DNA from 2 places in the Cobetia sp. PDI-23MA genome. Region 2 is predicted to be linked to the other one. Evidence: riboswitches for the same ligand, from Rfam matches in the RefSeq annotation. Region 2 holds a riboswitch; the other holds the start of a gene.
What was found. Region 2 has a riboswitch for thiamine pyrophosphate ahead of thiC (phosphomethylpyrimidine synthase ThiC). Riboswitches for the same ligand answer to the same signal wherever they lie in the genome.
Positions count from the first base shown of each region.

Region 1: another riboswitch for thiamine pyrophosphate. It lies ahead of AC5WNJ_RS05825 (ABC transporter ATP-binding protein); the one in region 2 lies ahead of thiC (phosphomethylpyrimidine synthase ThiC).

Region 1 is NZ_CM183352.1:1,357,859-1,361,259, reverse strand. Features, by position in the region: gene AC5WNJ_RS05830 (phosphotransferase family protein) at 1-907, opposite strand, end outside; TPP riboswitch at 1,095-1,208, shown strand; gene AC5WNJ_RS05825 (ABC transporter ATP-binding protein) at 1,267-2,019, shown strand; gene AC5WNJ_RS05820 (ABC transporter permease) at 2,016-2,783, shown strand; gene AC5WNJ_RS05815 (ABC transporter substrate-binding protein) at 2,921-3,401, shown strand, end outside.
Region 2 is NZ_CM183352.1:2,904,728-2,908,128, forward strand. Features, by position in the region: gene AC5WNJ_RS12345 (TIGR04283 family arsenosugar biosynthesis glycosyltransferase) at 1-12, shown strand, start outside; gene AC5WNJ_RS12350 (TIGR04282 family arsenosugar biosynthesis glycosyltransferase) at 56-730, shown strand; TPP riboswitch at 949-1,075, shown strand; gene tenA (thiaminase II) at 1,222-1,881, shown strand; TPP riboswitch at 2,045-2,185, shown strand; gene thiC (phosphomethylpyrimidine synthase ThiC) at 2,312-3,401, shown strand, end outside.

The sequences.
Region 1 (3,401 bases), 1.5 Mb from region 2:
GCGGGCCGAATGCCTCCATCGCCCACAACAGCGCACGGCACAGCTCACGCTGGCCATCGAGATCGATCATGCGCCCATGGCGCGAATAGCCCTTCATGAAGGCCTGACGCTGCTCCGGTGTTTCCAGCAGCAACTCCACCAGCGCCCAGTCGAACTCGATCGGCGCCCACACCAGTGCCTCCCAATCGCTCCATACCCAGCCGGTGGCGGCGCACAGATACTGATCGGCGCGCATGTCCGGCAGACACCACACCGCGCGAGTCGGCGCCGGGAAGGTGCGCTTGAGCAGCGCGCCAAGCTCCGCGCGACGCGGGTGATGGGCCAGAAAGCGTGTGACGCGGGCATTCCAGTGCAACAGCGGCATCGGCTGCGCCAGCGGCTGACCGAAGCCCGACACCGTATCCTGATGCAGGCGACCGAGCTGGTCGCCGAGCAGCTCACAGAAGGTGATGCTGAGATCACTCGGCTGCCCACTGGACCACGGCAGGTGCCAGATGGGCGCGCCATCGAGACGCCCCAGAAAGGTCAGGGGCAGCGGCGGAATCGGCAGGCGCGCGGGCAAGGCGCCCGCCAGTCGCGTCAAACCCTCCGGCGTCGCCCAGCGATCGGCACCGAAGACCCCGCGCATGGCGCGCCAGAAGGGGTCGTGGTCTGGCCCGGTTCGCGCCAGCTTGATCAGCCCCGGCGTGCCGCCACGCTGGCGCCACAGCCAGTTGGCGCTATCCGGCCAGACGAGTGCCAGCGGTTCGAGCGGTTGCCCCAGATAGGTCGAAAGCCGTCGAGTCAGTGATTCCTCGGGCCAGCCCCTGGGCACGGGACGCGGCTCCCCTGTGGCGTCAGCTGCGCTCGGCCGCCGCGGGGGAACGGGATAGCTGGAACAGGTCGAGAGATCCGGTGTGTCGGGCATGATGATCTCCTTGGGCTACACGTCTTGTTACAGTCATGTTCAGCATACCCAAGGCGTGGCACATCGGCATAGTCCGTTTCGCCCCACTCAGGAAAGCCAATCAGGTAAGCCACTCAAGAAAGTCGCCGTCTCCCCTGCCCCGACTTGCGTCGGACAAGACACCGGCAAGACAGTGACGTTACACTGTCGGCCTGGATGGGGGTGCCCGAGAATGGGCTGAGAGTCGCAGCGATACGTCGCGCGACAACCCCTGGAACCTGATCCGGTTGATACCGGCGGAGGGAATCCCCGACGCGTGCCCTGCACGGCGCGTCACCTGCTTCCTCCAGCCGGCACGCCGCCTGACCACGGAATTGCCTGTGTCGCTGGGACTCACCCTCAACAACGCACGAATCGATTACGCCGGCCACACGCTGTTCCGCGATATTTCCGCGCGTCTGGAGGCTGGTAGCTGGACGGCACTGCTGGGGCGCTCCGGCTGCGGCAAGAGCTCGCTGCTGCGCCTGCTGGCTGGCCTGGAGATGTCAGACCTCCACCAGCTCGACCTCGCCACCGATGATGGCCAGCCGCTGACCGACCGCGTGGCCTGGATGGCGCAGCAGGACCTGCTGCTGCCGTGGCGGCGCGTCATCGACAACCTGTGGCTGGGCGATGACCTGCGCCGGCGGCCGTGCAATCGCGAACTCGCCCATGAGCTTCTGGCCGCGGTCGGGCTCGAGGGTCGCGAGCAGGCCTGGCCGGACGCCCTCTCCGGCGGCCAGCGCCAACGCGTCGCTCTCGCCCGCACGCTCTATCAGCAGGCGCCGGTCGTGATGATGGACGAGCCGTTCTCGGCGGTGGACGCCATCACCCGTCTGGAGCTGCATGATCTGGCCAGCCGCCTGCTCAAGGGCCGCACCGTCCTGATGGTGACCCACGACCCGCTGGAGGCATTGCGCCTCGCCGATCAACTGCTGGTGCTGCGCCCGTCGAGCCTCCCGGGCCACGGCGCCGAGCTTGAGCATCTGCCGGGGCTTGGCGCCGTGCGACCGGTACCGCTGGATGACCCGGCCCTGCCGCCGGCGCAGGCGCAACTGATCGCCCGCCTGCGTGATAGCGAGGAGGCCGCATGAAACGCCTGCACGCCATGCGTCACCTTGTCATCAGCGCGCTGCTTCTGCTGGGGCTCTGGCAGCTGATCATTGCCGTTACCGCCGTGCCGCCCTACATTCTGCCCACGCCCCAGGCCGTGCTCGAGGTGCTGATCCAGAAGGCGCCGCTGTTGGCCCATCACGCTGGCGTCACCATCAGCGAGATACTGGCCGGGCTGGTGCTGGGCATCCTGCTCGGGCTTTCCACCGCGCTGGCGCTGGCCTTCATCCCCCGCCTGCGCCGCACGCTGTTGCCGATGCTGCTGATCAGCCAGGTGATACCGCTGTTCGCGATCGCCCCACTGCTGGTGCTGTGGCTCGGCTATGACATGCTGTCCAAGGTAGTGATGGCGACGCTGATCATCTATTTCCCGGTCGCCTCCACTGGCTACGACGGCCTGCGCCAGACCCGGCAGGGCTGGCTGGATCTGGCCCACACCCTGGGCGCCAGCCCATGGCGCAGATTGATCCACATCCAGTTGCCCGCCGCGCTGCCGGCACTGGCCTCCGGCATACGCATGGCCGCGACCGCCGCCCCCATCGGCGCCGTCATCGGGGAATGGGCCGGTGCCAGTCAGGGGCTGGGCTATCTGATGCTCAACGCCAACGCGCGCATGGAGATCGACCTGATGTTCGCCGCCCTGCTGGTGCTGGTCGCCTTTTCCCTGCTGCTCTATTTCTCGCTGGATGCGCTGCTGCGCACCCTGATGCCCTGGCACCGCGACCGGCTGACACGTCTGAGCTGACACGCCTTGCCTGCGGAAAATACCGCAAGATCGCGTTACCGAAAGACGCAACGACGCTCGACACAAATTGCATGAGCCTGACGACTGCCGCCCACGAACGGCAGCACCACTACCCTGTGATCACAAGGAACTCCGCCATGTCTCTTTCGTCATCGGCGCCACGGCGCAAAGCGCAGCCGACACGTTCACCGCGTGCCTCGCTGCTGTCCACCGCCTTCGCCACCCTGCTGACCACGCTGTGCCTGAGCAGCCTGCCAGCCACTGCCATGTCGGCCCACGCCGCCGAGGCAGAACCCGCCGCGACCAGCACCCAGTCAGCGCCGGAAATCGTCTCTCAGCAGGCCGAGGTCGGAGTGAACGGTGACTCGGCCGCCTCCGCGCCGGTGGCGAGCCAGGAAGCCGTGGAGGCGACTGCCGGCGCCGCCGAACAGGCCAAGAACGGTGCTGAACCGACCGCGGAAGCCATGCCAGCCGGCGACGAACAGAGCGCTGATGCTGACTCGAAGGGCGTCGCCAATGACGCTACCAAGGACGCTGCCACCACCGAGCAGCCGCTGACGCAGTTCAAGGTCATGCTCGACTGGTATACCAACCCCGGTCACGCCCCGCTGGTGCTGG
Region 2 (3,401 bases):
CCCCATGCGTGATACGGCGTTGCCTACCTTGCCCACAGCTGATGCCGCGTCAGAGGTGAGCCCGACCCTCATCATCTTCGGTCGCCTGCCCATCGCCGGCCACTGCAAGACACGCCTGATCCCCGCACTCGGCCCAGAGGGCGCAGCTCGACTCTATGAGCGGATGCTGAGCCATATCGTTGACCAGGCCTGCGCTGCGCATCTCGGCAAGGTCGTGGTGATGCTGACGACCGCTGCCGAACCGTCGAGTCAGGCCCCTGAACAGACCGCCCTGCGGGCAGCGCTGGAAGCCCGGCTGCGAAGTACTGTCGATGCCTCTGCCGACCTCACCTTCGAGGCACAGCCACAGGGGGATCTCGGTGAGCGAATGTCCCTGGCCATGGCCCGACATCTGCCCGAAGGGCCGGTGCTGCTGATGGGCTCGGACCTACCGGCGCTGGACAGCCAGCGTCTGCGCGAGGCAGCCCATGGACTGCGCACTCACGACGCGGTGCTGCAGCCCACCGACGATGGCGGCTATGGCTTGATCGGCCTCAAGGCGTCCTGCCCGCAAGCCTTCCTGCTGCCCCACTGGAGTCATGCCCATGTCTGCCGGGACACCCTGACGCTGTTGGCACGGGCGGGGAGAACGACCGCTTGCCTGCCGGTCAGCTGGGATGTCGATGAGCCAGGTGACCTTGCGCGACTGTCGCGCCACCTGCCGGCGCTCATGGCCGACCTTGCCGCTTGAGGCTTTCATGAACCCGCCCACGGCTTTCTACAAACCCGCTCGAGGCTTATCACAAGCCCGCTTGAGGCTCTTTATAAGCCCGCTTGAGGCTCTTTATAAGCCCGCTTGAGGCTCTTCACACCTTCGGCATGCCTCCCAAAGTCGTATGCATTTTTGCTTACACTGCCCTTCTTCTGCGCCGCAGGGCTGTTACACTCGCTGCATCGTGACTCATATGTCACAGCTTGACGGGGTGCCGGTAAGACCGGCTGAGATGTCATGCGCAGGCAACGTCCTTGCGTGAATGACGATCCCGCCGAACCTGATCCGGCTAGTACCGGCGTAGGGATCAAGCGCGAAGCGATGCCACTCGATATCGTCACCACTTTCTCACGGTGACTGTCGGCACCTCCCCCGCTTTTCCCCTGCTCCTGTTCCGGTACTGGCCACGCTTGCGCCAGAGTCCTGTCGTCCCATCACGGGTCGTCAGCACGCTCACCGAGGGATGCGTCATGCCCAGTTTCAACGACCTGACCAGTGCCTGCGCCGAGGAATGGTGTGACTATCTCGAGCACGACTTCGTTCGCCAGCTGGGCGAAGGTCGTCTGCCGGAGGAGTCCTTCCGCCATTACCTGCAGCAGGACTACCTGTTCCTGATCCACTTCGCGCGTGCCTGGGCACTGGCCGCCTACAAGAGCCGCACCCTCGCGGAGCTGCGTCAGGCCACGGCCAGTCTCGACACCATCCTCAATACCGAGCTCGATCTGCATATCGGCTACTGCCGCGAGTGGGGCATCAGCGAGGATGACCTGAGCGAGCTGCCGGAATCCCGCGCCACCCTGGCCTATACCCGTTACGTGCTCGATTGCGGCCAGCGCGGCGACCTGCTCGATCTGCACGTGGCGCTCGCGCCCTGCCTGATCGGCTACGGCGAGATCGCCGAGTGGCTGCTCGATCAGGACACCACCGAGATCGAGAACAACCCGTACGCGGACTGGATCGCGATGTACTCAAGCGATGACTTCAAGGAAGCCGTCGAAGCCGAGCGTGAATGGCTGGATGCGCGGCTCTCGGAAGTCTCGGAGCGCCGACTGGGTGAACTGGTCGATGTCTTCCGTGACGCCACGCGACTCGAGATCGACTTCTGGCAGATGGGCCTCGATCGCGCCTGAGACATGACAGACTGACGTCCCGGTGCTCGCCATGAGCCGCTCGGGATGTCGCCATCCCCCATGGATGGCACGACTGACAGGCCAACAGAGCCTGGATGCGAGAACACCGCCCGAAGCAGGCATGATGCTTCGTTGGGCAGCACATTCTCGCATTGAAATCTGCACACGCTTGACGGGGTGCCGGTGGAACCGGCTGAGATCCTGCATGCATGCTTCGCCGCCCTGACGCGCGAGCTTGCCAGCAAGGGGTCCCGTGGAACCTGAACCGGTTAGGACCGGCGTAGGAATCAAGCTGATGGCCAGCCGCTGCGCGCGGCCGCCTCGCTCCCGGGCCACCTGCTGGCAAGGAGCTGGCGACGACCATCCTCTCCCTGCGCACGGTCTTCCCATGATGACGTCAGCCGTGACGTCGCCCTTTGAGGAGACCTGCATGAGCACTGCCCCGACAACCCAAGACCCACAAGCTACCAACGCCGCCGAGTCACCGCTCGCCTCGCAGCCTGAGTCTGCCCCCAAGGCACGCGCGCGCGCCGGTCGCAAGGATGGCAGCCGCCACCTTGCCAGCGAAGCACGCGTCGACGCCGCCGCCATCGCGCCACTGAGCGGCTCGCGCAAGATCTATATCGAAGGCTCCCGTCCGGACATCCGCGTGCCCATGCGCGAGATCGTCTGCTCGCCGACCCAGACCTCCAGCGGTCTGGAAGAGAATCCGCCGATCGTCGTCTACGATACCTCCGGCCCCTACACCGACCCGGCGGTCGAGATCGACATTCGCCGAGGTCTGGCGCCGCTGCGTGAACAGTGGATCGAGGAGCGCGGCGATACCGAACAACTCAATCAGCTGAGCAGTGAATACGGCCGCGTGCGTCAGGCCGACCTGCGCCTGGCGTCACTGCGCTTCGAGCTCAACCATCGCCCGCGCCGCGCTCTACCGGGCAAGAATGTCACCCAACTGCACTATGCGCGCCAGGGCATCATCACCCCGGAGATGGAGTACATCGCGATTCGCGAGAACCAGCGTCGCATCGCGCTGCGTGAGGAATATCGGGGCAGTGACTCCGTGGAAAGCATCCTGGGCCATCAGCATCCGGGCCACAGCTTCGGCGCCAACCTGCCCGACGAGATCACCGCCGAATTCGTGCGTGAGGAAGTCGCACGCGGTCGCGCCATCATCCCCGCCAACATCAATCACCCGGAAAGCGAGCCGATGATCATCGGTCGTAACTTCCTGGTAAAGGTCAACGGCAATCTGGGCAACTCGGCGGTGACCTCCTCCATCGAGGAAGAGGTCGACAAGATGACCTGGGCGATCCGTTGGGGCTCCGACACCGTGATGGATCTCTCGACCGGCGCCAATATCCACGAGACCCGTGAATGGATTCTGCGCAACTCTCCCGTGCCCATCGGCACGGTGCCGATCTATCAGGCGCTGGAGAAGGTTGATGGCGTGGCCGAGAACCTCGACTGGGAAATCTTCCGCGATACGCTGATCGAACAGGCCGAGCAAGGCGTCGACTACT